Regions from separate parts of the Janibacter sp. Y6 genome, predicted to be linked through region 2. Evidence: predicted binding sites of a transcription regulator. Region 2 holds the regulator's gene; the other holds the start of a gene.
What was found. The regulator HrcA, encoded in region 2, represses chaperone genes, less so after heat shock. The targets are predictions, from matches to a motif close to TTNGCACTCGNNNNNNNCGAGTGCNAA.

Region 1: the regulator HrcA is predicted to act here: its motif matches at 2,122-2,148, upstream of groL (chaperonin GroEL).

The regions. Positions count from the first base shown of each region.
Region 1 is NZ_JAKLYZ010000002.1:1,905-21,106, forward strand. It holds gene L6241_RS04880 (potassium transporter Kup) at 1-140, opposite strand, end outside; gene groL (chaperonin GroEL) at 378-2,003, opposite strand; gene L6241_RS04890 (hypothetical protein) at 2,271-2,840, opposite strand; gene L6241_RS04895 (hypothetical protein) at 2,960-3,412, opposite strand; gene L6241_RS04900 (DUF3263 domain-containing protein) at 3,498-3,788, opposite strand; gene L6241_RS04905 (aspartate aminotransferase family protein) at 3,921-5,297, opposite strand; gene L6241_RS04910 (helix-turn-helix transcriptional regulator) at 5,344-5,706, opposite strand; gene L6241_RS04915 (ArsI/CadI family heavy metal resistance metalloenzyme) at 5,789-6,256, shown strand; gene arsB (ACR3 family arsenite efflux transporter) at 6,253-7,347, shown strand; gene L6241_RS04925 (arsenate reductase ArsC) at 7,344-7,757, shown strand; gene L6241_RS04930 (uracil-DNA glycosylase) at 7,804-8,478, shown strand; gene L6241_RS04935 (SGNH/GDSL hydrolase family protein) at 8,475-9,296, shown strand; gene L6241_RS04940 (LCP family protein) at 9,329-10,477, opposite strand; gene L6241_RS04945 (acyl-CoA dehydrogenase family protein) at 10,539-11,702, shown strand; gene L6241_RS04950 (alpha/beta fold hydrolase) at 11,758-12,705, opposite strand; gene L6241_RS04955 (SDR family NAD(P)-dependent oxidoreductase) at 12,783-13,547, shown strand; gene L6241_RS04960 (GntR family transcriptional regulator) at 13,612-14,019, shown strand; gene L6241_RS04965 (hypothetical protein) at 14,056-14,769, opposite strand; gene folP (dihydropteroate synthase) at 14,766-15,632, opposite strand; gene L6241_RS04975 (glucosyl-3-phosphoglycerate synthase) at 15,629-16,606, opposite strand; gene L6241_RS04980 (DoxX family protein) at 16,744-17,313, opposite strand; gene gabT (4-aminobutyrate--2-oxoglutarate transaminase) at 17,464-18,741, opposite strand; gene L6241_RS04990 (glycosyltransferase family 2 protein) at 18,795-19,202, opposite strand, start outside.
Region 2 is NZ_JAKLYZ010000003.1:423,036-435,314, forward strand. It holds gene L6241_RS09610 (M48 family metalloprotease) at 1-1,091, opposite strand, end outside; gene L6241_RS09615 (CPBP family intramembrane glutamic endopeptidase) at 1,141-1,935, opposite strand; gene lepA (translation elongation factor 4) at 2,041-3,888, shown strand; gene L6241_RS09625 (hotdog fold domain-containing protein) at 3,917-4,393, shown strand; gene L6241_RS09630 (tyrosine-protein phosphatase) at 4,415-5,173, opposite strand; gene L6241_RS09635 (SRPBCC family protein) at 5,242-5,688, opposite strand; gene hemW (radical SAM family heme chaperone HemW) at 5,783-7,030, shown strand; gene L6241_RS09645 (trimeric intracellular cation channel family protein) at 7,027-7,704, shown strand; gene fabG (3-oxoacyl-ACP reductase FabG) at 7,797-8,552, shown strand; gene L6241_RS09655 (DUF3097 domain-containing protein) at 8,654-9,532, opposite strand; gene hrcA (heat-inducible transcriptional repressor HrcA) at 9,704-10,735, shown strand; gene dnaJ (molecular chaperone DnaJ) at 10,789-11,910, shown strand; gene L6241_RS09670 (16S rRNA (uracil(1498)-N(3))-methyltransferase) at 11,915-12,279, shown strand, end outside.

The DNA of each region.
Region 1 (19,202 bases), on a different contig from region 2:
GCGAAGACGGTGCGCAGGGCGTACAGGGGGCTCGTGCCGATGTCGCCGAAGACGACGCCGAGGGCGGCCAGGACGAGCCCGGCGGCGCCCCCGTGATGTGTGCTGCCGTCGCGCTCGACGGCACCAGGTGCTGAGGTCACGGAGGAGGACAGTACGCCTGCCGGGACGACGAAGGGGTGGACCTCCCAGATCTGGGAGGTCCACCCCGTCGTCAGCGGTGGTGCAGCGGTGTCGGTGGTCTCGAGGCTCCTCGCAGAGCTCGTCGCACCTCGACCAGCGAGGGGGGCTCGATCAGAAGCCCAGCCCTCGGGTCTTCTTCGTCGACTCCGCCTCAGCCGGCAGCTCGTTCCTCGCCGCCAACCTCGGTTGCGCCTTCCTCAGAAGCCCATCCCACCCATCTCGTCGCCACCCGGCATCGCCGGAGCGGTCTTCTCGGGCTTGTCGGCGACGACGGCCTCGGTGGTGAGGAAGAGCGCCGCGATGGAGGCGGCGTTCTGCAGCGCGCTGCGGGTCACCTTGGCCGGGTCGATGATGCCCGCGGCGATGAGGTCGACGTACTCGCCGGTCGCGGCGTTGAGGCCGTGACCGGAGGGCAGGTTGGCGACCTTCTCGGAGACGACGCCGCCCTCGAGACCGGCGTTGACCGCGATCTGCTTGAGCGGGGCGGAGGCGGCGACGCGCACGATGTTCGCGCCGGTGGCCTCGTCACCCTCGAGGGACAGACCCGCGAAGGCGGCCTCGGTCGCCTGGAGCAGGGCGACGCCACCACCGGCGACGATCCCCTCCTCGACGGCAGCCTTGGCGTTGCGCACGGCGTCCTCGATGCGGTGCTTGCGCTCCTTGAGCTCGACCTCGGTGGCCGCGCCCGCCTTGATGACGGCGACGCCGCCCGCGAGCTTGGCGAGGCGCTCCTGGAGCTTCTCGCGGTCGTAGTCCGAGTCGGAGTTCTCGATCTCGGCCTTGATCTGGTTGACCCGACCGGCGATCTGGTCCTGGTCGCCCTCGCCCTCGACGATCGTCGTCTCGTCCTTGGTGACGACGACCTTGCGCGCACGGCCGAGCAGGTCGAGCTCGGCGGTGTCGAGCTTGAGGCCGACCTCCTCGGAGATGACCTGGCCACCGGTGAGGATGGCGATGTCGGCGAGCATGGCCTTGCGACGGTCGCCGAAGCCCGGGGCCTTGACGGCGACGGACTTGAAGGTGCCGCGGATCTTGTTGACGACGAGCGTCGACAGGGCCTCGCCCTCGACGTCCTCGGCGATGATGAGCAGCGGCTTGCCCGACTGCATGACCTTCTCGAGCAGCGGCAGCAGGTCCTTGATCGAGCCGATCTTGGAGTTGGCGATGAGGACGTAGGGGTCCTCGAGCACGGTCTCCATGCGCTCGGTGTCGGTGACGAAGTAGCCCGAGATGTAGCCCTTGTCGAAGCGCATGCCCTCGGTGAGCTCGAGCTCGAGACCGAAGGTGTTGCTCTCCTCGACGGTGATGACGCCTTCCTTGCCGACCTTGTCCATCGCCTCGGCGATCTTGGACCCGATCTCGGGGTCGGCGGCGGAGATCGAGGCCGTGGCCGCGATCTGCTCCTTGGTCTCGATGTCCTTGGCCATCGACAGGAGCTGGTCGGAGACGGCCGAGGTGGCCTTCTCGATGCCGCGCTTGAGCGCCATCGGGTTGGCCCCGGCGGCGACGTTGCGCAGGCCCTCGCGCACGAGTGCCTGGGCGAGGACGGTGGCCGTCGTCGTGCCGTCACCGGCGACGTCGTCGGTCTTCTTCGCGACCTCCTTGACGAGCTCGGCGCCGATCTTCTCGTACGGGTCGTCGAGCTCGATCTCCTTGGCGATCGAGACGCCGTCGTTGGTGATCGTGGGGGCGCCCCACTTCTTCTCGAGGACGACGTTGCGGCCCTTGGGGCCGAGGGTGACCTTGACGGCGTCGGCGAGGGTGTTCATACCCCGCTCGAGACCGCGGCGGGCCTCTTCGTCGAAGGCGATGAGCTTTGCCATTCGGGTGGTCCTCCACACGAGTTGGTTGGTGGTGACCGGGAGGTGCCCGCGACGGACGGCCCCCTTCGCACGGCTCACGTCGCCGCGACGTCGAGGACCTCACCTGCACCGGTCGGTTCTGTCACTCTCACGAGGAGAGTGCTAATGCCGATATTGGCACTCTCGACCGTCGAGTGCAAACGCCGTCGAGGCCCGCGAGACGCGCCCCGGTGCATGACGACGGGGCGGCCCGCCCCCTGCGGACCACCCCGTCGTCGTGCGTCCAGGTCAGGCGCGCTCGTGCCGGTGGATGCCCGAGCCCTTGCGCTCCTCGTAGCGGACCGTCGCGCCCTGCAGCTCTCCGGAGACCGTCGCCTCCACCGACCGGGTGACCGACCCGGGGTACCAGCCCCCGACCTCCTCGTCGCCGTACGCGCGCAGCGTGAGGTCGGCGACGAGCGAGGTCTTCTCGGTCTGGACGAGCCCCACGACCCGGGCCGAGCGCATCGTGCTGCTCACGCGGTAGTCGGAGCGGTCGTAGGTGAGGAAGGTCGTGCCCCGGTAGACGCAGCGGCTCGAGGTCCAGCTGTTCGTGATCCGGGCGCCGGAGGGGCAGTAGTAGGACTGGATCTTCGCGGCGTGCCGGGGGTCCGACATCCCCTCGATGTCGGTGACGAGGCGCAGGCGGTGCTGGTTGCCCTTGATGACCGGGCCCATCGCACCGTCGAGGACGGTCTGCACGCTCACGTGCTCGGCGACGACCCCACCGGAGGCGTGCTGCTGCGCGGTGGCCGAGGCCGCCGGGAGGGCGGTGAGAGCGGTGACGCCGACGGCGATGGCGGCGAGCTGCGTCTTCATGATCTGGTCCCCTGTCTGGTCGGAGAGCGTGTCTCGCTCCCTCGTAGACCAGGACGCGGCAGGTCGAGGACCGGTTGGTCACGAGTCCGTCACGACCGCGACGGCCGGCGCGGGTGGCCTCAGGCGCGCTCGAGCGCCGCCCGCATCTCGCCGTCGGCCTCGCTCGTCACGGGGTCGGCGAGGTCGGCGACGAAGACCGCGACGACCTCGCGCCCGGGGTTGCCCTCGAGCGCGGCGCGCACCCGACGCCAGTCGGCGAGGTTCGGGTGCTCGACCTCGGTGCAGGCCTGCGCCGGCTCGAGCGAGGTGATCGCGGCGTCGAGGTGAGCGGTCGTCAGCGGCACGGTGGCCGTCGAGCCGTCGTGCCCGATGACGGTCGCGAGGACGACGGCGGCCAGGCCGTGACGCCCGCCGACGGGGTTGAGGTGGCCGATCTCCCACTCGGGGTCCGAGGTCGCAGGGCTCAGGGCGACCGCGAAGGTCACCGGCTCGCGCCAGCCCTCGATCTCACCGGCGAGGTGCTCCTTGATCGCCGCGAGGCCCTGCGTCGTGCTCCAGTCCAGCTCGCTCATGCCCCCACCCTGCCGCACGTGCGGGCCGGGCAGCGCGAAGGGGGACCCGTGGGTCCCCCTTCGTCGCTCACCGCCGGTGGTCGGCTCAGGCGTCGAAGCCGAGCCGGCGCGCGCTGCGGCTGCGCTGACGGGCCTGGCGCATGCGCCGCAGCCGTTTGACGAGCATCGGGTCCTCGGCGAGCGCCGCCGGGTTGTTGATGAGCGCGTTGAGCACCTGGTAGTAGCGCGTGGAGCTCATGTCGAAGAGCTCCTTGATCATCTGCTCCTTCGCGCCCTGGTAGGTCCACCACTGGCGCTCGAAGGCGAGGATCTCGCGGTCGCGGTCGCTCAGCTGCGCCGACGGGCTCTGCGTCTGCTGCTGGGAGGCGGGTGTCACGGGTGACCTCTCGTGGACGGCGGGGACTGCAAGCGCAGCCTATCGCGCGAATGACACGGATGTCATTCGTGCGGCGTGGCGGCTGGACACCGTCTCACCAGACGTGCTCAGCCGTCCCGCACGCCCCTGCGGTCACTCCCGCATCGTGTCGAGGATGGCGTCGATGTCATCCGTCGTCGTCTGCGGGTTGACGATCGCGAAGCGGGCCAGGGTCTCGCCGGCGTGCGTCGTCGGGACGACGAAGGCGAACTCGTCGCCGAGCATCCGGTCCGACCACGCCTGGTAGTCGGCGGGCTGCCAGCCCAGACGACGGAAGACGACGACCGACAGGTCGCGGTGCCGCACGAGCTCGAGCTCGGGCCGGGCGGCGATCTCGCGCTCGGCGTGCCGGGCCACCTCGAGCGTGCGCTCGACGGCGTCGGTGTACGCCCGGGTGCCGTGCGTCGCGAGGCTGAACCACAGCGGCAGCCCGCGAGCGCGCCGGGTGAGCCCGACGGAGTAGTCGGTGGGGTTCCAGTCCGGCGCCTCGGTGAGGACGTCGAGGTAGCCGGCCTTCTGGGTGTGCGCCGCCCGGGCGAGGAGCGGGTCGCGGTAGAGCAGCGCGCAGCAGTCGAAGGGGGCGAAGAGCCACTTGTGGGGGTCGACGATGAAGGAGTCGGCCCGCTCGACGCCGGCGAAGAGGTGGCGCACGCTCGGGGCCGCGAGACCCGCGCCGCCGTACGCCCCGTCGACGTGGAACCAGATGCCGAGGTCGGCGCAGATCTGGGCGACGGCCTCGAGGTCGTCGACGACCCCGAAGTTCGTCGTGCCGGCCGTGGCGACGACGGCGAAGAAGCTCTCGGGCCCCTCGCGCTCGAGGACCTCGCGCAGGGCGGGACCGGTGAGCCGCAGGTCGGCGTCGGGCTCGACGGTGACGAGCTCGGCGTCCATGACGTCGCACGCCGACTGGATGGAGGAATGCGCACCTGCGGTCGCCGCGACCCGCCACGGGCGCAAGGTCGGCGAGCCCTCGGAGGTCGCGCTCGCGGCCCGGGCCCGCGCGCTGTGGCGGGCCGCGACCAGCGCGGAGAGGTTGCCGATCGTGCCGCCGGGCACGAAGGCACCGCCCGCCTGCGGGGGCAGCCCGGCGAGGTCCGCGATCCAGCGCAGCGCCTGGTTCTCGGCGAAGACCGCGCCGGAGCCCTCGAGCCAGGACCCGGCGTACACCGAGGAGGCGCCGACGACGAGGTCGAACATCGCCGCCGCGTCGCTCGGGGCGCACGGGATGAAGGAGAGGTAGCGGGGGTGGTCGACCGACAGGCAGGCCGGGGCCAGCACCTCGGCGAAGATGTCCATCGCCCGCTCGCCCCCGAGCCCGTCGGGGGTCACCGTCTGGCCGGCCCGGTCGAGGAGCTCCTCGGGGGTCAGCGTGTAGTCGAGCGGCACCGGGTCGAGCTTGAGCCGCCCCTCGGCGTACTCGAGGACCTGGCGGCCCAGCCGCTCGATGGTCGCGTCAGTCTGGCCATGCATGGGGCGCACTCTACGAGCACGGCGGCCCCGACGTCGCCCGTCCCGCTCAGACCTCGAGGGCGCGGCGCACGAGCGCGAGCCGCTCGGGCACGAGGGTGAACCACGCCCACTGGCCGCGACGCTCGCGGGTGAGCAGGCCGGCCTCGACGAGGACCTTGAGGTGGTGGCTCACGGTGGGCTGGGCCAGCCCGAGCGGCGCGGGCAGGTCGCACGCGCAGACCTCCTGCTGCGGCGAGCAGCGCACGACACCGAGGATCTGCAGGCGCACGGGGTCGGCGACGGCCTTGAGCAGGCGGGCGACGACCTCGGCGTCCTCGCGGGTGATCGGGGCGCTGCCCTCGGCGGCGCAGCACCGCTCGACGGCCTGGGCCAGCAGCGGGCGTCCGTCGGCGGTCGGGGCGGTCGTCATGCCTCCATATTGACATACGTCGATATGCGGTGCCAGAGTCTCTGTATCGATGCTCGTCGATATCTGATCGGGAGGACCCGCCATGAGCCGTGTGCAGCTCGCCCTCGACGTCGTCGACCTCGAGGCGTCCGTCGCCTTCTACTCCACCCTCTTCGGCGTCGAGCCCCACAAGCGCCGCCCCGGGTACGCGAACTTCGCGATCGCCGAGCCGCCGCTCAAGCTCGTGCTCATCCAGAGCGACGAGGCCACGCGCGGCACCGGGGCGAAGGGGGCCCTCAACCACCTCGGCGTCGAGGTCGGCTCCGGCGAGGAGGTCACCGCGGCGCGGACCCGTCTGGCCGACGCCGGGCTGGCGACCTTCGACGAGGACGACACGACGTGCTGCTACGCCCTACAGGACAAGGTGTGGGTCCACGACCCCGCCGGCGCGCCGTGGGAGGTCTACGTCGTCAAGGACGAGGACCCGGCCGACGCCCGCCCGGCCACCGCGTCGCTGCCGGTGCTCGGCTCCCCTTCGCCCTGCTGCGCCCCCGCGGGTGCCGACGCGTGACGACCACCCACGACGCGCCCGCGGACGTCACCGGCCGCCTGTCCACGCTCGACCGCTTCCTGCCGGTGTGGATCGGGGTCGCGATGGTCCTCGGCCTGGCCCTGGGCCGCACGATCCCCGGCCTGGGCCCGGCGCTCGACGCGGTGCAGCTGCACGGCATCTCGCTGCCCATCGCGATCGGGCTGCTCGTCATGATGTACCCGCCGCTGGCCAAGGTCCGCTACGACCGCCTCGGCACCGTCACCTCCGACCGCCGCCTCATGGCCGGCTCCCTGGTCCTCAACTGGGTCCTCGGCCCGGCGCTGATGTTCGCCCTCGCCTGGGTCTTCCTGCCCGACCTGCCCGAGTACCGCACCGGCCTGGTGATCGTCGGGCTGGCCCGCTGCATCGCCATGGTCATCATCTGGAACGACCTCGCCTGCGGCGACCGCGAGGCCGCCGCCGTGCTCGTCGCGCTCAACTCGCTCTTCCAGGTCCTCGCCTTCGCCGCCCTCGGCTGGTTCTACCTCGCCGTCCTCCCGGGCTGGCTCGGCCTGGAGCAGACCGTCCTCGACGTCTCCTTCGGGCAGATCGCCGTCTCGGTCCTGGTCTTCCTCGGGGTGCCCCTGCTCGCCGGCTACCTCTCGCGGCGGATCGGCGAAGGGGTGCGCGGCCGCGCCTGGTACGAGGGCACCTTCCTGCCGCGGATCTCCCCCTTCGCCCTGCTCGGGCTGCTCTTCACGATCGTCCTGCTCTTCGCGCTGCAGGGCGACCAGATCACGAGCCGGCCCCTCGACGTCGCGCGGATCGCCCTGCCGCTGCTCGTCTACTTCGCCGTCATGTGGGGAGGTGGCTACCTCCTCGGCAGCAGCCTCGGGCTGAGCTACGAGCGCACGACGACGCTCGCCTTCACCGCCGCCGGCAACAACTTCGAGCTCGCCATCGCCGTCGCCGTCGCGACCTTCGGCGTCACCTCCGGCCAGGCCCTGGCCGGCGTCGTCGGACCGCTCATCGAGGTGCCCGTCCTCGTCGGCCTCGTCTACGTCTCGCTCGCCCTGCGCCGGCGTCCCCGATGGACGCCCGCCACCCCCTCGCCCCAGGAGACCCGATGACCGCCGCCCGCCCCTCCGTCCTCTTCGTCTGCGTGCACAACGCCGGGCGCTCGCAGATGGCCCAGGCCTGGCTCGCGCACCTCGCCGGTGACGCCGTCGAGGTCCGCTCGGCCGGGTCCGCGCCCGGTGATGCCGTCAACCCCGCAGCCGTCGAGGCGATGGCCGAGGTCGGCATCGACATCAGCGCCGCGCAGCCGAAGGTCCTCACGCCAGAGACGGTCCGCTCCAGCGACGTCGTCGTCACCATGGGCTGCGGCGACGCCTGCCCGGTCTTCCCCGGCACGCGCTACGAGGACTGGCCGCTCGACGACCCCGCGGGCCAGGGGGTCGAGGCGGTGCGCCCGATCCGCGACGCCATCCGCGACCGGGTCGTCACCCTGCTCGACTCGCTCGGGGTCGACCGGGCCTGACCACCCGGCGGGTGTCATCCCCTTCGCCGGGGTTAGGTTGGCGCTCGTGCCCCGCGACCTCGCCGACCTCGTCCACCCGTCGTGGGCGCAGGCCCTCGAGCCGGTGGCGGGCACCATCGCCGCGCTCGGCGACTTCCTGAGGGGCGAGGTCGAGGCCGGCCGCGGCTACCTGCCGAGCGGCGAGCACGTCCTGCGCGCCTTCACCATCCCGCTCGAGGACGTCCGCGTCCTCGTCGTCGGCCAGGACCCCTACCCGACCCCCGGGCACGCGATCGGGCTGTCCTTCGCCGTCGCGCCGGACGTCAGCCCCGTGCCGCGCAGCCTGGGCAACATCTACCGCGAGCTCGTCGACGACCTCGGGGTGCCGATGCCGAGCACCGGCGACCTCACCCCGTGGACCGAGCAGGGCGTCATGCTGCTCAACCGCACCCTCACCGTGCGACCGGGTGCCCCGGCCTCGCACCAGGGCAAGGGGTGGGAGGAGGTCACCGACCGCGCCATCGAGGTCCTCGCCGCCCGCGGCGGTCCGCTCGTCGCGATCCTGTGGGGCCGCGGCGCCCGCTCCCTCGCCCCCGCCCTCGGTGACGTCCCGGTCGTCGAGTCCGCCCACCCCTCGCCGCTGTCCGCCCGGAACGGCTTCTTCGGCTCCCGTCCCTTCTCGCGCACCGACGAGCTGCTCACCCGCCAGGGCGCGCAGCCGGTCGACTGGAGGCTCCCATGACCCGCACCTGGTCCAGCTACGTCGCGATCGGCGACTCCTTCAGCGAGGGGATGTCCGACCCCGACCCCCGGGTCGAGGGCTCGTACCTCGGCTGGGCCGACCGCCTCGCCGACGCGCTCGCCCAGCGGCACGAGGACGCGGCCGGCGACGCGGACCAGCCCTTCCGCTACGCGAACCTCGCCGTCCGGGGGCGCAAGCTCGACGACGTCGTGGGCCGCCAGCTCGAGCTCGCGCTGCCGATGGGGGCCGACCTCGTCTCCCTCGTCGGCGGTGGCAACGACATCCTGCGGCCGAGCGTCGACCTCGACGCGATCGCCGACCGGCTCGAGGCCGCCGTCGTCCGGATCCGCGCGACCGGCGCCGACGTGCTCCTCGCGACCCCGACCGACCCGGCGAAGGCGGGGCTGCTGGCCTCCCTTCGTCCCCGGCACGCGGTGCACACGGCCAACCTCTTCTCCATCGCCCAGCGGCACGGTGCCCACGTGCTCAACCTGTGGACGATGCGCTCGCTGCGCGACTGGCGGATGTGGTCGCAGGACCGCATCCACCTCTCCCCCGAGGGTCACCGTCGGGTCGCGCTCGCCGCCCTCGACGCGCTCGGCGTCGAGACCGACCGCGGCGCGTGGGACGCCCCGCTGCCGCCGGCAGCCCTGGCGCCGCGCCGGGAGCGTCTCGCCGAGAGCAGCCGGTGGGCCAGGGAGTACGCCGGGCCCTGGGTCCACCGTCGGCTCACCGGCCGGTCGTCCGGGGACGCGCTCGACGCGAAGCGGCCCGAGCTGGCGCCGCTGCGGCCGGGCGAGCTGCCCTTCGGCGGCTGAGGTCCCACCGTCGCGGCCACCCGGACGGCTCGTCAGCCGCTGATGCGCCCGTCGCGGAAGTCGCGGAAGGCGGCCCGGGAGGCGTCGTCGAGGCGCACGACGGACTGGCCGGCGGCGGTGCCGGTCGGCCCCTTCGCCACGGCCCGACCCACCTGTCCCGGGTCGACCCGGTAGAAGGCGGCCGCGAAGAGGAGCATCTCCTCGCCGGTGAGGTCGGACTCGGTGTGCCGGTCCACGACGGTGAGCGCGCGGGGCAGCGCGGAGGGGCCGGCGAGCCGGGCCTGGATCGCCGCAGCCGCGAGGAGCAGCCCCTGGTTGCGCGAGCGGTCGAAGTCCCCGCCGGGCAGGCTCTTGCGCTCGCGCGACCACGCGAGCGCCTGCCGGCCGCTGAGCCGGCGCGCCCCCTTCGCGATCGTGCCGCCGCTGAGGTGGCTGTCCATGCTGAAGGGTGCCCGGAAGCTCAGGCCGCCGAGGTCGTCGACGACGCCCTCGAACCCCTCGAAGCCGGTGAGCACGTAGCCGGTCGGGGTGATGCCGGTGAGGCGGCGCACGGTGTCGACCTGTCCCTGCGGGCCTGCGTAGACGAGGGCGGAGTTGAGCTTGCCCTCGCCGTGACCGGGGATCGGGACCCACAGGTCGCGCGCGAAGCCCATGAGACCGGCGCCGCCGGTGCCGTCGACGCCGAGCAGCTGGAGGGCGTCGGCCCGGGTGCGGGCGGGGTCCTCGCCCGGGCGGGCGTCCGAGCCGATGAGCAGGACGTGCCCACGGCCGCCGAGCTGCGCCTTGCCCTTCGTCGGGCCGAGCGAGGGCCACCAGCCGCCGACGACCTTCCACCCCTGGCGCCCCTTCGGGCGCACGGCGAGGGTGACGTCGCCGTCCTGGCCGCCGCTGCCGGTGACGACGGCGACGTCGTCACCGCGCCAGCGGCCGCGCTCCGCCGAGCCGGTCACGGCCGAGCCGTAGCGGGCGGTGACGACGTCACGCAGGCCCGCCGGGGCGCCGGAGATCCGGGAGGTGGTCGCGGACCTCGAGGCCGAGGCGGCGGCGGACGAAGGGGTGGCCGAGGACGTCGTCGACGGGGTCGCCGAGGCCCTGGGCTCGTCGGCGGGGCCGGTGCAGGCGGCCAGGGTGAGGGCGCTCATCGCGGCGGTGAGCGTCACGGGCAGGGCTGAGGTGCGCACGTCCCCATGGCACCACACGGGGCTGGGTGGTCTCGAGGCTCGCTCGTCTACGCTGCGAGACATGCCCGCAACCCGGCTCATGCCCACGGAGATCGGTGACGACCTCATCGAGATGACCCGCACGATCTGCGACCGGGTGCTGCGCCCGGCCGTCGACGAGACCGAGCGCGCCGCCGAGGGTGGTGAGGTCTTCCCGCGCGAGATCTTCGCCGAGCTCGGCGAGGCCGGTCTGCTCTCGCTGCCCTACCCGGAGGAGCTCGGCGGCGGTGGTCAGGCCTACGAGGTCTACCTCCAGGTCGTCGAGGAGATCGCCTCGGTGTGGATGTCGGTGGCCGTCGGCACCTCCGTGCACGGCCTCACCTGCTACCCGGTGGCGGCCTTCGGCACCCCGGAGCAGCAGCAGCGGATGCTCCCGGAGATGCTCTCCGGTACTCAGCTCGGCGCCTACGCGCTCTCCGAGCCCCTCGCCGGCTCCGACGTCGGCTCGATGACGACCCGGGCGACGCGCACCGACGAGGGCTGGGTCGTCCGGGGCCGCAAGGCCTGGATCAGCCACGCCGGGCACGCCGACTTCTACACGACCTTCGCCCGGACGAGCGACGACGGCGGCCGGGGCATCACGTGCTTCGTCGTGCCCGCGGACGCGCCCGGCCTGACCTTCGGCACCCCCGAGCGCAAGATGGGCCTGCACGGCGACACCGTGCGCGAGGTCTACTACGAGGACGTGCCGGTCGCCGACGACCACCGGGTGGGCGAGATCGGCCAGGGCATGACGATCGCCCTGTCCGCCCTCGACGCCGGCCGCCTCGGCATCGCCGCCGCCTCGACCGGTCTGGCCCAGGGCGCCCTCGACGCCGCCGCCCGGTACGCGGCCGAGCGCCAGCAGTTCGGGCGGAGCATCGCCGACAACCAGGGCCTGGCCTTCCTCCTCGCCGACATGGAGGCCGCCGTCACCTCGGCCCGGGCGACATACCTCCACGCCGCACGGCTGCGCGACGCCGGGCGCGCCTTCGGTCGCCAGGCCGCGGTGGCCAAGCTCGTCGCGACCGACGCCGCGATGCGGGTGACGACGGACGCGATCCAGGTGCTCGGCGGCGCCGGGTACACCGCAGACTTCCCCGTCGAGCGCTACTTCCGCGAGGCGAAGGTGACGCAGATCTTCGAGGGGACCAACCAGATCCAGCGTCTCGTCATCAGCCGGGACCTGCTGCGCTCGGTGCGCTGAGGCGCGCGCGGGCGCTGACCGCACCGCGATGACGGGGAGCGGGCGCCCGAGCCGGTCAGCCCTCGACGTGCTCGCGCTCCCAGCGCCGCACGATCTCGGCGGTCTCGGCCGGGATCTCGAGCATCGGCACGTGCCCGACGCCGCTGAGCTCCTCGTACGTGATGTCCGTGGCGACCTTCGCCGCCCAGCGGGCGGCGGAGACGTCGACGAGCCGGTCCTCGGTGCCGTGCACGAGGAGCACCGGCACCGACATCCGGCGCAGCCGCTCGGCGACGACGCGGTGACGCCCTAGGGCGGCGATCATCGTGCGCCCCGCCTCGGTCTGCGCGCGGGCCAGCTCGGTGAAGCCGTGCTGGCTGCGCGCCATGACGACGTGGGCGTCGAGCGCGTCGCGGTCCATCCGGCTCCAGTCGCCGACGCACATGCGCAGCGAGCGCTCGACCTCCTCCTCGAGGGTGACCGGCGTGCCGCGCCGCGTGCGGACTGCGCGGCTCAGGGCGGGCCGCACGAGGGTGGCGAGGGTGCGGGCCTGCACGTGGGGACGGCTGCGCGGCGCCGGCAGCGCCGGGTTGAGCAGGACGACGCCCGCGATCCCGCGCTCGTCCCGCGAGGCGACGAGGGTGACGACGAGCCCGCCCATCGAGTTGCCGACGAGGAGCACCTCGTCGGCGCCGGTGCGTGACAGGACGACCTCGTCGACGAAGCGGCGCACGAGCTGGGCGTTGGACCCGACGCTCGGGGCGTGCACGTCGGCGCGGGTCAGCCCATGACCGCCGAGGTCGACGGCGTAGACGTCGCGCTCCCGGCGCAGCTCGTCGGCGAGCAGGACCCAGTTCGTCACGTGCCCGCCGAGCCCGTGCACGAGGACGGCCGGGGTGGCGCTCGCCCCCTCCGGACCGGCGAAGACGGCCATGTGCGCGTCGCCGTCGAGGTCGACGGTCTCGAGCCGGCCGCCCCAGCGGTCGACGGCGGCCTCGAGGGGCGTGCGCTCAGCAGGGGTCATGACCACAGAGTCTCTCCCGCGAGCCCCCGGGTCCGGCCAGCGGGGTGGAGATCGTCTGGCTCACTATGCTCGCGGCCATGCGCATCACGGACACCACCGTCGCCCTGGTCACCGGCGGGGCCTCGGGCCTCGGCGAGGCCACGACCCGCCACCTCCACGACCTGGGGGCCGCCGTCGTCATCGCCGATCTCGCCTCGAGCCCCGGCGAGCAGCTCGCCGCCGAGCTCGGCGAGCGAACCCGCTTCGTCGCCACCGACGTGCGCGACGAGGACCAGGTCCTCGCCGCCGTCGCGGCCGCCTCCGAGCTCGGCGAGCTGCGCATCGCGGTCACCTGCGCGGGCATCGGCACGCCCGGCCGCGTCGTCGGGCGCAAGGGCCCGCTCCCGCTCGAGACCTACCGCCAGGTGATCGAGGTCAACCTCATCGGCACCTTCAACGTCCTGCGGCTCGCCGCAGCCGCGATGGCCGAGCTCGAGCCGGTCGGCGGCGACCGGGGCGTCGTCGTCATGACCGCGTCCATCGCCGCGTTTGACGGCCAGGTCGGCCAGGCCGCCTACGCCTCCTCGAAGGGCGGCGTCGTCGGGCTCACCCTCTCGGCCGCCCGCGACCTCGCCGACAAGGCCGTCCGCGTCACGACGATCGCGCCGGGGACCTTCGCCACCCCGATGCTCGCGGGCCTGCCCGCCGAGGCGACCGCGGTCCTGGAGGCCCAGGTGCCGCACCCATCGCGCCTCGGCCAGCCGGCGGAGTACGCGAAGCTCGTCGCCCACGTCGTCGACAACTCGATGCTCAACGGCGAGGTCATCCGTCTCGACGGCGCGCTGCGCATGCCTCCGCGCTGACATCGGTGCGACCAGCGGCCGTCCTCGTCGCCCGGACCCCGCAGCCGAGCGGGGTGACCCGGCGATGACCGACGTGCGGATCGACGACGCCGACCCCGATCCCCCCTTCGCGCAGGTGCGCCGCCAGCTCGCTCGGCTCGTCGAGACCGGGCAGATCGCCCACGACGAGCGGCTCCCCTCGGTCCGCGGACTGGCCGCGGAGCTCGGGGTCGCGCCCGGCACCGTGGCCCGCGCCTACAAGGAGCTCGAGGCCGACGGCGTCGTGCGCACCCGCCGCGGTGGCGGCACGAGGGCCTGGAAGCCGGTCGACGACCGGGTGGACGTGCACCTGAGACGGTCTGCGGCAGCCTTCGTCGCCGAGGTCTCTGCCCTGGGCGTCACCGCGCACCAGGCCCGGGCCGCGGTCGACGACGCCTTCTCCGACCGGCGCGACGAGCACGGCCCCCCTTCGGTGCCACCTACGGCGCAGTAGTGGTCACGATCGCGACCAGTACCGCGCCGTAGCGCGTCAGCGCGGGAGCCAGGTCGCGACGAGGTAGCCGACGCCGTAGGGCGCCTCGTCGAGCACGACGCGGCCGTGCAGCGCGCTCGCCTGCGAAGCGGCGCCGCCGAGGACCTGCAGGGCGGGGCGGCCCCGGCACCACAGGGCGTCCGCGAGGTGGGGGTCGACGGCGAGCAGGGCCGGGCCGTCGACGGCTGCCAGCGCCTGCGAGAGGGCCGCGTCGAAGTCCTCGCTGCGCTCGTCGAGGTGGCCCGGGGCCTTGAGGGTGCGGGTCGCGGACCCGTCGCCGACGACGACGAGCACCGTCGGGGCGTCCGCGACGAGCCGGGCGCCGAGGGTCGCGCACTCCGGCGGCGCCGCGTCGTCGGCCACGCTGACCAGACGGACCCGCTCGCCCGCGCCGAGGCCGTCGAGCAGCTCGCGCCCGATCTCCAGCCCCGTCGGCAGGGCGTCGGGCATGACCCGGCCGTGCGTGTACCGGGCCGCCCCGGACGGCGCGTCGAGCGGCCACTCCTGGCGCACCGGGCGACGGGCGGCTCCCCCTTCGCGATGGGTCGCGGACGCGACGACGACGACCCGTGCACCCGGCGCCGCGGCGAGGACCCGGGCGACCGCGTCGCGGGCGGTCGAGCGAAGGGGGCCGAGCGGGTCGGCCGAGCCGCCGAGACCGGGCAGCAGGGCGGGGGCGGCGGGGACGACGACAGCGGCGACGAGGCTCATGCCAGACCTCGCACCGTGCGGGCCGGCGGGCGCTCGCCGCGCAGGGTGGCGACCATGTCGAGGACCTGACGCGTCTCGGCGACCTCGTGCACCCGGTAGACGCGCGCACCGAGCCAGGCAGAGACCGCGGTCGTCGCGAGCGTGCCGACGACCCGCTCGTCGACAGGCCGGTCGAGGGTCTCGCCGACGAAGTCCTTGTTCGACAGCGAGACGAGGACGGGCCACCCCGCCTGCACCATCTCGTCGAGACGACGGGTCACCTCGAGCGTGTGGTGGGTGTTCTTGCCGAAGTCGTGCGCCGGGTCGACGAGCACCGACTCGCGGTCGACGCCCGCGGCCACCGCGCGGTGGGCGTAGTCGAGGACGCCGTCGAGGACGTGCCGCACGACGTCGCCGTCGTAGCCGGTGCGGAAGGGCCGCGTGCGCACGGCGGCGCCGCCCGTGTGCGTGCACACGACGGCCGCGCCGTGCTCGGCCGCGACGTCGAGCAGCAGCGGGTCGACCCCGCCCCAGGCGTCGTTGAGCACGTCGGCACCGACGGCGCACACCTCACGGGCGACCTCGTGGCGCCACGTGTCGACGCTGATGACGAGGTCGGGGTGGCGCTCGCGCACGGCGGCGACGAAGCCGACGACCCGGTCGACCTCCTCGACGACCGACACCTCACCGCCCGGCGCCGCCTTGACCCCGCCGATGTCGACGAGGTCGGCGCCCTGCGCGACGACGGCGTCGACCCGGGCCATCGCCGTGTCGTCGGCGAAGGTCGCCCCCCGGTCGTAGAAGGAGTCGGGCGTGCGGTTGACGATCGCCATGACGAGCAGATCGGTGTCGGCGAAGGTGCGCCGCCCCAGGCGCAGGCTCATCGGGGTCCTCCTCCGCCCGGGGTCGCCCCGGGCACGTCGGCGGCCGGTGGCCGCACGGCGAGCGGCACCGGCCGCTCCCGCCAGCCCTCGGCCCGGGTGTGCTGCTGGAGGACCGCGGCACGCGGCGCCCCCGCGTCGCCGTCGCACCGCGAGCGGGCGACGGCGAGCAGCTCGGCGGCCATGACGGCCAGGTCGTGGTCCTGCTGGTGCTCGTGGGCGCGGACGCCGAGGTCGACCTGGGCGATCGCGTCGAGGCCGTACCGCGCGTAGGTGTCGAGCAGGGTCGCGATCTCGACGCCGTAGCCGGTCGGCACGGCGAGCGAGCTCATGAGCTCGCGGCGCGCCGCCCACTCCCCCGCGAGCGGCTGGATGACGCCGGCCAGCTCGGGCCACCACAGGTCGAGAAGCGGCCGGGCGACGAGCTCGGTCACCCGACCGCCCTGGGTGCTCGCGGCCTCGCCCTCGCGGTCGAGCACCCGGTCGTAGTAGCCCTTGACGAGCTGGGTCTGCGGGTGGGCGAGCAGCGGGCCGAGCAGCCCCGTGACGAAGTGGGTGCCCCACAGCCGGAGGTCGGCGTCGACGAAGACGAGGAGGTCGCCGCTGGTGACGAAGAGCGACTTCCACAGCGCCTCGCCCTTGCCGGGGTGGGTGCCGAGGTCGGGGCGGATCGCGGCGCTCGCGTGGACGACCGCGCCCGCGGCCCGCGCGATCTCGGCGGTGCCGTCGCGGGAGTCGGAGTCGACGACGACGAGCTCGTCGACGAGCGGGTGCCCGTGGTCGCGCGCGGCCCGCTCGACGAGCTCGGCGCGGATCCCCCCGACGACGTCGGCCACGGTGGCGGCCTCGTCCTTCGCGGGGACGACGACGCTCACCCGGGTGCCGCCGGCGACCTTGCGGGCGACGAGATCGGCGAGCGGCCAGTCCTCGTGGCTCGAGCTGCGCGCGTCGAGCCAGGCGAGGGTCTCCGCGCGCATGCCGTCTCCGTCCGTCAGCCGGGGCGACCCGGCGGTCGTCCCGAGCCGACGCTAGCCGACGCCTCCTCCCCCTTCGCCGGGAGATGCCTGACGGCTCCCCGGGAGATCTCCCGGGGAGCCGTCAGGGTGCGGCGCGGTCAGCGCAGGAAGCCGTCGCCGACGACCCGGCCCCACCACCGGCCGATGCCGAGGGTGTCACCGCTGAAGGTGTAGGCCAGGGCGAGCAGCGCGAGCGCCTCGACCCAGTGGCTGTCGACGAGCGGGTTGGTGAAGCCGGCATCCGGACGGCCGATCGGCAGCTCGGCGAGGTACATGAGGCCGAGGAGGACGACACCCGCCCAGGCGGCGACCTTCATGCCCGCGCCGAGCAGGACCGCGACGCCGATGCCAAGCAGACCGGCCATGAAGAGCCAGTCCCAGACCCCGCCGGCGAAGCCGGCGAAGACGTCGCCGAGGGGGCCCTCGGTGACCGCGGGGTTCTTCGTGAGGAAGCCCGTCGTCGGCGAGCCGCCGTCGAGCCAGCCGGCACCGGCCGGGGTCGTGTAGCCGAAGCCGAAGAGCTTGTCGACGAAGGCCCAGAGGAAGGTGAAGCCGAGGACGACCCGCAGCGCGCCCATGACGTACCGGGCGATCGGCGAGCGGACGACGTCCTCGTGGTGGGTGACCTGCGCACCGGTGGTGCGGCGGGCGTCCTGTGTGGCGGTCATGGTGTCCTCCTGGTCGGGAACCGGGTCCGGCAGGATCCCTTCCTGCTGGCACTACCTAATGTAGTACTACGTAGCGTAGTAGACAACCCCCGGATGTGACGCACGCCGCCTCCCGCGGACGGGAGACGGCGTGGGCACGGGCGAAGAGGGTCAGCGCAGGGCCTGCGCGAAGGCCTCCTCGAGGATGTCGAGCCCCTCGGCGAGGAGGTCGTCGCCGATGGTGAGCGGGGGCAGGAAGCGGAAGACGTTGCCGTAGGTGCCGCACGTAAGGGTGACGAGGCCGCGCTCATGGCACGCGGCGTTGACCGCGGCGGCCAGCTGCGGGGCCGGCGTCTTGAGGTCGAGGTCCGACACGAGCTCGATCGCGATCATCGCGCCCCGACCGCGGACCTCGCCGATGACGCCCGTCGAGTCGGCGAGCGCCTGCAGGCGCGGGACGAGGACCGCCTCGATCTCGCGGGCGCGCCCGGCGAGGTCCTCCTCGCGCATCGTCTCGATGCTCGCGAGTGCCGCCGCGCAGGCGACGGGGTTGCCGCCGTACGTGCCCCCGAGACCGCCGCCGTGGACGGCGTCCATGAGCTCGGCGCGACCGGTGACCGCCGCGAGCGGCATGCCGCCGGCGATGCCCTTCGCGGTCGTCATGAGGTCGGGCACGACGCCCTCGTGGTCGCTGGCGAACCAGTCACCGGTGCGGCAGAAGCCCGACTGCACCTCGTCGGCGACGAAGAGGATGCCGTGCTCGCGGCACCAGTCGGCCACCCGCCTGGTCCAGCCGGCGGGCGGGACGATGAATCCCCCTTCGCCCTGGATCGGCTCGAGGATGACGGCTGCGCAGTTCTGCTCGCCGACCTGCGCGTGGACCATCGAGGTGAAGGCGTCGAAGGCCTCGTCGGCGCACTGCTTCTCGCCGGTGAGCCAGCGGTAGGGGTAGGCCATCGGCGCCCGGTACACCTCGCCCGCGAAGGGGCCGAAGCCGTCCTTGTACGGCATGTTCTTCGCCGTGAGCGCCATCGTGAGGTTGGTGCGGCCGTGGTAGCCGTGGTCGAAGGCGACGACCGCGCTGCGGCCGGTGGCGTGCCGCGCGATCTTCACGGCGTTCTCGACCGCCTCGGCGCCGGAGTTGAAGAGCGCGGACTTCTTCGCGTGGTCGCCGGGGGTGACCTCGGCGAGCGCCTCGCACACCTCGAGGTACTCCTCGTAGGGGGTGACCATGAAGCACGTGTGAGTGAAGTCCTGCACCTGCGCGGTCACGGCGTCCATGACGCGCTGGTTGCGGTTGCCCACGCTCGTCACGGCGATGCCGGAGCCGAAGTCGATGAGCTGGTTGCCGTCGACGTCACGCACGATGCCACCCTCGGCGGCCTCGACGTAGACCGGCAGGCCGGTGCCGACCCCGTCGGCGACGGCGGCGAGCTTGCGCTGCTGCATCTGGACCGACCGCGGGCCGGGGATCTGGGTCGCGAGGACGCGCTGCTGGGTGATCACGAGCCGATGGTAGGGCCGGGGACCGACTCCCCCGCAACCACCGGTCCGTCGGCCTCCCAGCGCACGAGCCCGAGCGCCTCGAGCTCGGCGAACCATCCCCGCATCGGCCAGCGGCCCCACCGCCGGTGCGCCACACGGGCGTTGCGCACGATGTCGACGACGTGCTCGACCGGCGGCGAGGAGACGGGGTGCCACTGGTGGTACGCCTGCGCGCCGCCCACCCAGGTGAGCCCGACGCCGCGGTCGCGGGCCGTCCACGCGAGATCGGTGTCCTCGCCGCCGTACCCGACGTACTCCTCGCAGAAGCCGCCGAGCGTGCGCCAGGTCGACGGGGTGACGGCGAAGGAGAGCGACCAGAAGAGGTCGTGGTCGCCGTCCCTCACGAGCTCCCCCGGCGGGGGTGC
Region 2 (12,279 bases):
GGGGTGGGGCCGCCCTGCGGCGTCGTGGGCGGGGTCGGCCGGGCCTCGGGCATGCCGATCTGCGGTGCACCGATCGCCGCCAGGCGCTGCGAGGGGTGCGTCCCGCCCGCGACGGCGGCGTTCGGCGGGAGGGTGCCCACGTAAGGGCTCACCGGGGGCGGGCCCCAGCGGTCCGGCCGCGGGCGCCACAGCAGCCGCCCGCGCTGGGTGCGGTCGCGCAGCGCGTGCCCGCGCCACAGCAGCACCGGGTGCGAGGCGATGGCGTTGGCCCACCACACGAAGAAGCCGCGCTCGTCACCGACCCGCCCGAAGTACTGCGTCGTGTCGACGGAGGCGTTGAGGTACTTGCCGGCGCCGAGGGTGGCCATCGCGCCCATCGCTCCCTGCGGGCACAGGTGGTACCCGTAGCTGTCCGACGTGTACTCCTGGCTGCGTGACAGGACCGGCCCGACGAGCGGGAAGTAGGCCGAGGCGAAGGTGCCCAGCTGACGCCAGTACGACGTGTGCCCGGCGGCGATGTGGCCGAGCTCGTGGCCGATGATGAAGCGCAGCGAGTCCGGCTGGCGCGCGCGCCCACCCACCTCGAAGAGGTCGGAGTACACGACGACGAAGCGGCGGAAGCCGTGCCCGGAGGCGAAGGCGTTGATGAGCCCGTTGCCCCCGACGACGTAGGCCCGCGGCGGCTCCTCGAGCCCGAAGGTCGCCGACGCCTCCACGAGGATCTCGTAGGCCTCGGGGTACTGCGTCGGGGTGATCTGCACGCCACGAAGGCGGATCTGCGCGAAGAGCAGACCACGGGCGAACCACACGAGCACCGGGGCGAGCACGAGGATCACGGCGTAGGTGCTCGGCTCGCGCCGGTCACCGATCGCCTGCACGATCTCGAAGATCGCGAAGCCGAGGTAGAGCAGCGAGGCGACGACCGCCACGACGAGGCAGAGGATCTCCAGCGGGTGGCGCACGCCGCGGCGCACCGCGAGGCGCTGGGCGTGCCGGGGGCCGCGGGGGTCGGCGGGGCCGCGCGGGCGTCGTCCGGCGGGCGGGTAGGCGGCCGGGGGAGTCCCCGGCGCGGGCGGCCACTGCGAGCTCATCGAGGTTCCCCTGTCGTCGGCGGCCGGTGTCAGGCCGCTCCGGGCAGGATCATCGCAGCCACCCCAGGTGGTCGCGGGCCAGGGTGTACCCCACGAAGGCGACGACGTCGAGCAGCGTGTGCGCGACGACGAGCGGGCCGACCCGCCGGGTGCGGGTGTAGAGCCAGCCGAAGAGCAGGCCCATGACGACGTTGCCGACGAAGCCGCCGAAGCCCTGGTAGAGGTGATAGCTGCCCCGGACGAGCGCGCTGACGACGATCACCGGCCACCGGCCCCACCCCGCCTGGGTCCACCGGGTGAAGAGGTAGCCGACCATGACGACCTCCTCGAGCACGGCGTTCTGCAGCGCGGCGAGGACGAGCACCGGCACGGCCCACCACACCGGCGCGAGGTCCGCGGCGGCCACCGTCGTGTTGATGCCGAGCGCCCGCGACCCGAGGTACCAGGCGAGCCCGGGGATGCCGACGGCAGCGGTGAGCAGGACGCCGCGCAGCAGGTCGCTGCCCGGGCGGCGCAGGTCGGCGCCGATCCGGTGCGGCGCGTGCCGGTCCTCCCGGGTGAGCAGGTGCAGGGCGAGCAGGGCGGGCACCACGCCGAGCCCGACGCCGACGAGCTGGTGGACGAGGTCGAGCCACGGCCGGTCGGGGTAGGCCGAGGAGTTCATCGTCGTCGTCACCCCCGACAGCCCGCCCTGGGTGAGCAGCGAGACGATGCGCAGGAGCGACCAGATGGCGCTGGCGCCGAGCGAGACGAGCAAGACGAGCGCGGTCTCGGCGAGGAGGGTGCGACGGCCGAAGGGAGAGGCGGGCACCCCGTCGACGGCGGGCTCGGCGGCTGCGGTCACGGGGGCGAGCCTAGGTCGCGTTCTCGTGGGTCGGCTGGGAGGTGCGATGATGAGCGCTGGTCCATCGCCGCCCATCGACGAGGTTGAGTCTCCCCCGTGTCACCCATGGCCACGAAGGCGCTGCAGCCGCACGCGACCCCGCCGCAGCAGATCCGCAACTTCTGCATCATCGCCCACATCGACCACGGCAAGTCCACCCTGGCCGACCGCATGCTGCAGATCACCGGCGTCGTCGAGGCGCGGCAGATGCGCGCGCAGTACCTCGACCGCATGGACATCGAGCGCGAGCGCGGCATCACCATCAAGAGCCAGGCCGTGCGCATGCCCTGGGAGCTCGAGGGCCAGACCTACTGCCTCAACATGATCGACACCCCCGGGCACGTCGACTTCACCTACGAGGTCTCGCGCAGCCTCGCCGCGTGCGAGGGCGCCGTCCTGCTCGTCGACGCCGCGCAGGGCATCGAGGCGCAGACCCTGGCCAACCTCTACCTGGCCATGGAGAACGAGCTGACGATCATCCCGGTGCTCAACAAGATCGACCTGCCGGCCGCTCAGCCCGAGAAGTACGCCGCCGAGCTCGCCGGCCTCATCGGCTGCGACCCCGAGGACGTCCTCAAGGTCTCGGGCAAGACGGGCGAAGGGGTCGAGGCCCTCCTCGACCGCGTCGTCGGCGACCTGCCCGCACCGGTGGGCGACCCCGATGCCCCGGCCCGCGCGATGATCTTCGACTCCGTCTACGACACCTACCGCGGGGTCGTCACCTACGTCCGCGTCGTCGACGGCAACCTCAACCCCCGCGAGCGCATCGCGATGATGAGCACGAAGGCGACGCACGAGCTGCTCGAGATCGGCGTCATCAGCCCCGAGCCCAAGCCCTCGAACGGCCTGGGCGTCGGCGAGGTCGGCTACCTCATCACCGGGGTCAAGGACGTGCGCCAGTCCAAGGTCGGCGACACGGTGACGAACATGGCCAAGCCGGCGACCCAGGCCATCGGGGGCTACAAGGACCCCAAGCCGATGGTCTTCTCGGGCCTGTACCCGATCGACGGCTCGGACTACCCCGACCTGCGCGACGCGCTCGACAAGCTCAAGCTCAACGACGCGGCGCTCGTCTACGAGCCGGAGACCTCCGCGGCCCTCGGCTTCGGCTTCCGCGTCGGCTTCCTCGGTCTGCTCCACCTCGAGATCGTCCGCGAGCGCCTCGAGCGCGAGTTCGACCTCGACCTCATCTCGACCCAGCCCAACGTCGTCTACCAGGTGACGATGGACGACGGCACCGAGATCGAGGTGACCAACCCCAGCGAGTTCCCCTACGGCAAGGTCGCCGAGGTCCGCGAGCCCGTCGTCAAGGCGACGATCCTCGCCCCGAGCGAGTTCATCGGCGCGATCATGGAGCTGTGCCAGGGCAAGCGCGGCCAGCTCGGCGGCATGGACTACCTCTCCGAGGACCGCGTCGAGATGCGCTACACCCTGCCGCTCGCGGAGATCGTCTTCGACTTCTTCGACCAGCTGAAGTCCAAGACCCGCGGCTACGCCTCGCTGGACTACCAGGAGGCCGGCGACCAGGCGGCCGACCTCGTCAAGGTCGACATCCTCCTCCAGGGCGAGGGCGTCGACGCCTTCAGCGCCGTCGTCCACAAGGACAAGGCCTACTCCTACGGCACGATGATGGCCGGCAAGCTCAAGGACCTCATCCCGCGCCAGCAGTTCGAGGTGCCGATCCAGGCTGCGATCGGTGCCCGGGTCATCGCCCGCGAGACGATCCGCGCGATCCGCAAGGACGTGCTCGCCAAGTGCTACGGCGGTGACATCTCGCGCAAGCGCAAGCTGCTCGAGAAGCAGAAGGCGGGCAAGAAGCGGATGAAGAACATCGGCAGCGTCGAGGTGCCGCCGGAGGCCTTCGTCGCCGCGCTGTCCTCCGACGAGCCGACGAAGGACAAGGCGAAGAAGTAGCCGCCGGGCGAGCACGTAGGGTGCCCCCGTGGCCCAGCAGACCTACGCCCTCTACCGACGCCTGACCCGCTACCCGGGAGGCACGCGGCTCTTCTCGCTCGCGTACGCCCGCTTCGCCCCGTACTTCTGGACGGTGCGTCCGCAGGTGCGCGAGGTGCGTCCGCACCGGGCCGAGCTGACGATCAAGAACCGCCGCCGGGTGCACAACCACATCGGCACCCTGCACGCGATCGCCGTGTGCAACGGGCTCGAGGCGGCGATGGGTCTCGTCGCCGAGGCGACCTGCCCGGACCACCAGCGGTGGCTCCCGCGCGGCCTGCAGGTCGAGTACCTGCAGAAGTCGACGACCGACCTGCTGTGCGTCGCCGAGACGACGCCCTCGGACTGGGAGCGCGAGGCCCCCTTCGACATCGACGTGCGGGTCAAGGCCGTGCGCACCGACGGCGTCGTCGTCGTGCAGGGCGTCATCCCGATCTACGTCTCGGACAAGCCCGCGAAGGGGTGACCCTCCCGGTCGTCGGGGCGCTCAGTCGCGCAGGCGGGCGGCCAGCCGCTCGACCTGCTCGGCGCTCCACCCCTGGTCGCGCAACCACGCCCGCGCCCCGCCGTGCTCCGCGACGGAGTCGAGCAGACCGGTGATGGCCTCCGGGGCCGGCTCCTGCTCGCTCATCGGTCGGTCGCGCAGGCGGCTGTAGAAGCCGGTGCCCTGGAGCCGCTCGATGATCCGGGGCAGGCGCTCGGCGGTGAGCACGTAGTCGGCGACGATCTCCTCGTCGGGCACGCCCGCGACGGACAGGGCGAGCGCGACGACCGTGCCCGTGCGGTCCTTGCCCGCGGCGCAGTGCACGAGCGCCGCCCCCTTCGCGTCGGCGACCCGGCCGAGAGCCCCCGCGACTGAGTCGGGCCGGTGCTCGAGGTAGCCGCGGTAGTGGGCGCTCCAGTAGGAGGCGTCCTTGACCGGCTGCTCCTCCTCGCGCAGGACCATGAGGTCGCGCAGGTCACCGCCGACGGTGCGGAAGAAGGTGTGGTGGTGATGGGCGACCGCCGTGCGCCGCAGCGGACCCGGGCCGGTCTCGTCGAGCTCGTCGTGGGTGCGCAGGTCGACGACGTCGGTGACGCCGAGCACGTCGACGACGTGCGCCACGTCGCTCTCGGTGAGGTCCTGGAGGTTGTCGCTGCGGATGAGGCGGCGCTCGCGCAGCCGCCCGCCGTCCCGGGTCGGCAGGCCGCCCACGTCTCGCATGTTGACGACACCGTCGAGCTCGATCCAGCGGGGCTGCGTCATGCCGCCACCCTACGGGGGGAGCGCGCCGCGCCCTCACGCCGGCAGGCCGCCCCGGGGGGCGGCCGCGGCTAGCCCGTGGCCCGCCCCGCCCGCTCGGCGAGCAGGGCGAGACGGCGCAGCGCCTCGCGGTTGCGCAGCACGATGCCGAGCTGGCGCGCTGGTGAGGGCAGGAGGAGCGAGGGGCCGCTCTCGGCGTCCTCGCGCATCTCGACCCGGGTGCCCTGGGCCTGCGGGTGGAGGGTGATCTCGACGCGTGCCGCACCGAGGGGCATGGCACGAGCACGCAGGACGAGGCGGCGGCCGGGGTCGACCTCTCGCACGGACGTCTCGTCGTCGAGCAGCCAGGGCCAGCTGCCCACGGAGTGGTGGAGCCGGGCACCTGCTCCCGGCCACCCGGGGGTGACCGCCCGCATGCGTGACGCGCCGACGACCCAGCCCGGGTAGGTCCACCCGTCGGCCAGCACGGACCAGACGGCGTCCGGCCCGGCGGGTGTCCAGCGGCTGACCGTCCTCATCTGCCGACCGTAGGTCGCCCGGCCCGGGGTGCGGACCACCCGCAGGGGCGGGCGCGGGCGCGAGCACCGGCCGCGGTGGGGGACGATGGACCCCGTGCCACAGCTCCCCGACGGCGACCCCGCGCCCCGCGACGGCCGGCTGCCCGACGCCAGTGCCGAGGCGGTCGGGCGGCGCGCGCTCGCCATGTACGTCCACGTGCCCTTCTGCGCGGTGCGCTGCGGGTACTGCGACTTCAACACCTACACCGCCTCCGAGCTCGGCGGCCAGGACGGCCCGCCCGGGTCGAGCCGGGCCACCTTCGCGCAGGGCGCGCTGCGCGAGCTCGACCTCGCCCGCGACGTGCTCGGCTCGGCAGGTGCTGCGCCGGGTCCGGTGAGCACCGTCTTCCTGGGCGGGGGGACCCCGACCCTGCTGCCGTCGGCGGATCTCGTCGTCGTGCTCGACGGCATCCGCGAGCGCTTCGGGCTCGCTGCCGACGCCGAGGTGACGACCGAGGCGAACCCGGACTCGGTCACCCCTTCGTCCCTCGCCGAGCTCGCCCGCGGCGGGGTCACCCGGGTCTCGGTCGGCATGCAGTCGGTCCGTCCCGGCGTGCTGCAGACCCTCGACCGCACGCACGACCCCGAGGGTGTCGCCCGGGCCGTCGCGGGCGCGCGCGACGCGGGTCTCGCGGTGAGCCTCGACCTCATCTACGGCACCCCGGGGGAGACCCTCGAGGACTGGCGCGCCTCGCTCGAGGCCGCGCTCGCCCTCGAGCCCGACCACGTCTCGGCCTACGCCCTCACCGTCGAGGACGGCACGAGGCTCGCCGCGCGCGTGCGCCGCGGCGAGCTGCCCCTGCCGACCGGTGACGACGAGGCCGACAAGTACGAGCTCGCCGACGAGCTGCTCGCCGGCGCGGGCTACGACTGGTACGAGATCAGCAACTGGGCGCGCACGCCGCAGGACCGCTGCCGGCACAACCTCGCCTACTGGCGCGGCGACGACTGGTGGGGCGTCGGGCCCGGTGCCCACAGCCACGTCGCCGGCACGCGGTGGTGGAACGTCAAGCACCCCGCCGCGTGGGCCGGGCGCCTCGACGACGGCTCGTCGCCCGCGGCGGCCCGCGAGGTGCTCACCGACGCGCAGCGCGCCGACGAGGAGCTCCTCCTCGGGGTGCGGCTCGTCGACGGGGTCGCGACGAGCGCGCTCGAGCCCGGTGCCCGCCGTGCCGTCGCGGGTCTCGTCGCGAGCGGCCTCGTCGACGGCCGGGCCGCGGTCGGCGGCCGCGTCGTGCTCACCCGGCGGGGCCGGCTGCTCGCCGACACCGTCGTGCACACGCTGCTCGGGGGAGCGGCGTGAGCGAGCAGCAGGAGCTCATCGCCCAGGTGCTGCGCAGCATCGACCTGCTCGGGGTGGTCACCAACGCCCTGCTCGGGGCGGCTGTGGCGCGCCAGTTCAACCTCGACCCCGTCGGCTTCGCGATCATCTCGATGATCTCGGCGCTGGGTGGCGGGGCGATCCGCGACGTGCTGCTCAACCAGACCCCGATCGCGCTCACCGACGGGGCCTATCTGGGGTGCGCGCTCGTCGCGTCGGGGCTGGCCTTCCTCGTCCGCTTCGAGGGGCGGCGCTGGCGTCAGGTCTTCCCCTACGTCGACGCGCTGGCGCTCGGGGCGTGGGCAGTCGCCGGCACGCAGAAGGCGCTCCTCACCGGCATCAGCCCGCTGCCCGCGGTCCTGCTCGGCGTGCTCACCGCGGTCGGCGGTGGGGCAGTGCGCGACGTCATGCTCGGCCAGGTGCCGAGCATCTTCCGCCGCTCGGAGCTCTACGCGACGGCTGCGCTCGCCGGCGCCCTGGTCTACCTCTTCCTGCGCGAGGTGGTCGGGCCCTACTCCGCCCCCGGCGGGGTGCTCGTCGGTGCCGGGGTGTGCCTGCTGGCCCGCCGTCTGGGCTGGGTCCTGCCGACCGAGCCCGCGATCCTCGTCCCCCAGATCCGGGGCAAGGCGATCAACCGCTTCCGGCGGCGCGGCTGACCCCTTCGCCCGCGGTGTCTGTTATGCATAGGGCGCACCGTCGCCCCCGTGGCCGCGGCGCACCCACCCACGACCAGGAGGACACCACGCCCATGAGCACCCAGCGCACCGCCGTCGTCACCGGAGCCGCCCGAGGCATCGGACGGGCCGTCGCCGTCCGTCTCGCGGCCGACGGGCACCAGGTCGCCGTCGTCGACCTCGACGAGAGCGCCTGCGCCGGCACCGTCGAGGAGATCACCGCGGCCGGCGGCCGGGCGATCGCCGTCGGCGCCGACGTCTCCGACGAGGCCCAGGTGGCCGCGGCCGTCGAGCGCATCGCCGCCGAGCTCGGCGCGCCGACCGTGCTCGTCAACAACGCGGGCATCATCCGCGACAACCTGCTCTTCAAGATGACCCTCGACGACTGGGACGCCGTCATGGGCGTGCACCTGCGCGGTGCCTTCCTCATGACCAAGGCGTGCCAGGCGTACATGACGCAGGAGAAGCACGGCCGCGTCGTCAACCTCTCGTCGACCTCGGCGCTGGGCAACCGCGGTCAGGCCAACTACGCGGCCGCCAAGGCCGGCATGCAGGGCTTCACCAAGACCCTCGCGATCGAGCTCGGCAAGTTCGGCGTCACCGCCAACGCCATCGCCCCGGGCTTCATCCAGACCGAGATGACGGCGGCCACCGCCGAGCGCGTCGGCGTCCCCTTCGAGGACTTCATCGCCTACTCGGCCAAGGAGATCCCCGTCCAGCGCGTCGGCCAGCCCGAGGACATCGCCGCGACGGCGTCCTTCCTGTGCTCCGACGAGGCCGGCTTCGTCTCGGGCCAGGTCATCTACGTCGCGGGTGGCCCACGGGACTGACCCGAGTCACAAGATTCTCGGGTGACCCGAGAAACCCCGGCTTCGCATGAGTTTCTTACTCTTGCGGACCCGGGGTTTATCGGGTCACCCGATAAACCGGCTCAGGCGTCGGGGGCGGTGACGAAGTCGATGAGCTCCTCGACCCGGCCCAGCAGCGAGGGCTCGAGGTCGGCGTAGCTGCGCACGGTGCCGAGGATCTGCTTCCACGCGCGGGCAATGTCGGCCTGGTCGTCGTGGGCCCAGCCGAGGTGGGCGCAGATCCCGCGCTTCCACTCCACGGAGCGGGGGATGGTCGGCCAGGCCTCCATCCCGAGACGCTGCGGTCGCACGGACTGCCAGACGTCGACGAAGGGGTGACCGAGGACGAGGACGTGGGGGGCGAAGGGGGAGATCCCGGAGGCCTTCGCGACGATGCGCGACTCCTTGGAGCCGGGCACGAGGTGGTCGACGAGCACGCCCATCCGGCGGCCGGGCCCGGGCGCGAAGTCCCGGATCGCCCCGGCGAGGTCGTCGACGCCGTCGAGCATCTCGACGACGACGCCCTCGACGCGCAGGTCGTGGCCCCACACCTTCTCGACGAGCTCGGCGTCGTGACGCCCCTCGACGAAGATCCGCGACCCGCGGGCGACGCGCGCGGTGCGGTCGGCGACGGCCACCGAGCCCGAGGCGGTCCGGGCCGAGGCCTGCTGCTGCTGGGCCAGGGCGGCCCGCCCGGCCCCCTTCGGCGCGGTGAGGACGACCGGGGCGCCGTCGAGGTGGAAGCCCGGCCCGAGGGGGAAGGCCTTGACCGCCCCGCGGCGGTCCTCGAGGTGCACGACGTGCATGCCGCCGGCCTTCTCGACCCGCACGACCGCGCCCACCCAGCCGGTCTCGACGTCCTCGACGACGAGGTCGGGGGTCGCCTCGACCTCGCGGCTGCGGGGCTTGCCCGCGCTGCGCCAGTCGCCGGACAGGACGTCGGATCCGTAGCGGTCGCTCACGTCGGGCGAGGCTAGTCGGCCGCGGCGCCCGTGCTCGCCGCAACACGCGTGCGCGATTGGGGAATGCCGTCCTCGCCCGTAGACTTGGCACTCAGTGCCCGAGAGTGCCAGGGCGGGGGAGCCCGTCGCGGCGGCGGGCCCGTACCGACCGGATGAGCGAAGGGAGAGCCCGTGAGCACCGAGCGACGCATGGCCGTCCTCTCCGCGATCGTCGAGGACTACGTCCACACGAGCGAGCCCGTCGGCTCGCGCGCGCTGCTCGAGCGCCACCAGCTCGGCGTGAGCGCAGCGACCGTGCGCAACGACATGGCCGCGCTCGAGGACGAGGGGCTCATCGTGGCCCCGCACACGAGCGCGGGCCGCATCCCGACGGACGCGGGCTACCGGACCTTCGTCGACCAGCTCTCGACGCTCAAGCCGATGTCGCGGGCCGAGCGGGCCGCGATCGCCCAGTTCCTCGAGGGCGCCGACGCGCTCGACGAGGTGCTCGACCGCACCGTGCGCCTCCTCGCGACCCTCACCCGGCAGGTCGCCGTCGTCCAGTACCCCTCGCTCACCCGCAGCACGGTGCGCCACGTCGAGCTCGTGCCGATGTCCTCGAGCCGGCTCATGGTCGTCGTCATCACCGGCAGCGGACGGGTCGAGCAGCGGGTCATCACAACCGAGACCGACTACACGACGCCCGCGGGCGCCGACGAGCTCGCGACCGCGCGCACCCAGATCAACGCCGTCGTGGCCGAGCGCCGGCTCGGCGAGGCCGTCACCGCACTGCGCACCCTCGACGACGACGAGCGCACCCGCTCCAGCCTCACCGACGGGGTGCTCGCCGCCATCGAGGAGGCCGCCCGCGAGGAGAGCGCGAGCCGGGTCACCCTCGCCGGCACGGCCAACCTCGCGCGGACCCCCTCGGACTTCCCGCTCACCCTCGAGCCCGTGCTCGACGCCCTCGAGCAGCACGTCGTGCTGCTGCGCCTGCTCGGCACCCAGGCCGAGCAGACCGGTGAGGTCGCCGTGCGCATCGGCAGCGAGAACCCCGTCTCGGGCCTGCAGACGACCTCGGTCGTCTCGACCGGCTACGGCGCCGGCGACGAGCTCGTCGGCCACGTCGGCGTGCTCGGCCCGACCCGGATGAACTACCCGGCGACGATCAGCCAGGTCCGGGCCGTCGCCACCTATCTCTCCCGGATCATCACGACCGGCTGACGCCGGGCACCCCCTTCGTCCCCCGACCCCTGATCGACAGGACCCCCACCGCTGTGAACGACTACTACGCCGACCTGGGCGTCGACCGCTCCGCCACGCCGGAGGAGATCAAGCGCTCCTACCGCAAGCTCGCCCGCAAGCTGCACCCGGACGTCAACCCCGGCGAGGAGGCCGAGGAGCAGTTCAAGCGCGTCAGCCAGGCCTACGACGTCCTCGGCGACGAGGACAAGCGCCGCCAGTACGACATGGGCTCCGACCCCTACGGCGGCGCGCACGAGGGCTTCGGCGCGGGCTTCTCCTTCAGCGACATCATGGAGCAGTTCTTCGGCCAGGCGGCCGGCGGCGGTCGCGGTCCGCGGCCGCGCCAGACCCGCGGCCAGGACGGTCTCGTCGCCCTGTCCGTCGACCTCGAGACCGCGGTCTTCGGCGGCACCCAGGACCTGACGATCGACACCGCCGAGCGCTGCAGCACGTGCTCCGGCGACGGCGCCCAGCCCGGCACGAGCCGCAAGGTCTGCGAGGTGTGCGGCGGTCGCGGCGAGGTCCAGATGGTCCAGCGCAGCTTCCTCGGCCAGGTCATGACGTCGCGCCCGTGCGCGGCCTGCCAGGGCTTCGGCGAGGTCATCCCGCACCCCTGCCACGAGTGCTCCGGCCAGGGTCGCGTGCGCACCCGCCGCACGATGAGCATCCGCATCCCCGCGGGCGTCGACACCGGCACGCGCATCCACCTCTCCGGCGAGGGCGAGGTCGGCATCGGCGGTGGCCCCGCCGGTGACCTCTTCGTCGAGCTGCGCGTCACCCCGCACCCGACCTTCACGCGTCAGGGCGACGACCTGCACGCCTCCGTCCAGCTGCCGATGACGGCCGCCGCGCTCGGCACGACGCTCAACTTCGCGACCTTCGACGGCGACCGCCAGGTCGAGATCGCCCGGGGGACCCAGCCCGGCGACACGATCGTCCTCGAGGGGCTGGGCGTCACCCACCTGCGCGGCAGCGGCCGCGGCGACCTCGTCATCCACGCCGACGTGCGCACCCCCACCCGTCTGGACGCCGAGCAGGAGCAGCTGCTGCGCGACCTCGCCGTCGCCCGCGAGGAGACCGAGCCCAGCGGCCAGCTCGCCGACGTCGACTCCGGCTTCATGGGCAAGCTGCGCCACGCCTTCAAGGGCCGCTGAGCCGATGACCGCGCCGCTCTTCCACGTCGAGCGGGGGAGCCTGCAGGACCTGGCCCCCGGCGCGCACGTCAGCGTCGGCGGCGCCGAGGCCAGGCACGCGGTCTCGGTGCGCCGGATCGCCCCGGGCGAGCAGATCATCGTCGCCGACGGCGCCGGCCAGGCGGTCCTCGGCACGGTCGAGGCGGCCGACGCCGCCGAGCTCGTCGTGCGCGTCGAGGCCCGCCGGGACGAGCCGCAGCCGAGCCCTCGTCTCGTCCTCGTCCAGGCCCTGGCGAAGGGGGGCCGCGACGAGGACGCGGTCGAGGCCGCCGCCGAGCTCGGCGTCGACGAGGTCGTGCCGTGGGAGTCCGAGCGCGCGATCGTGCGCTG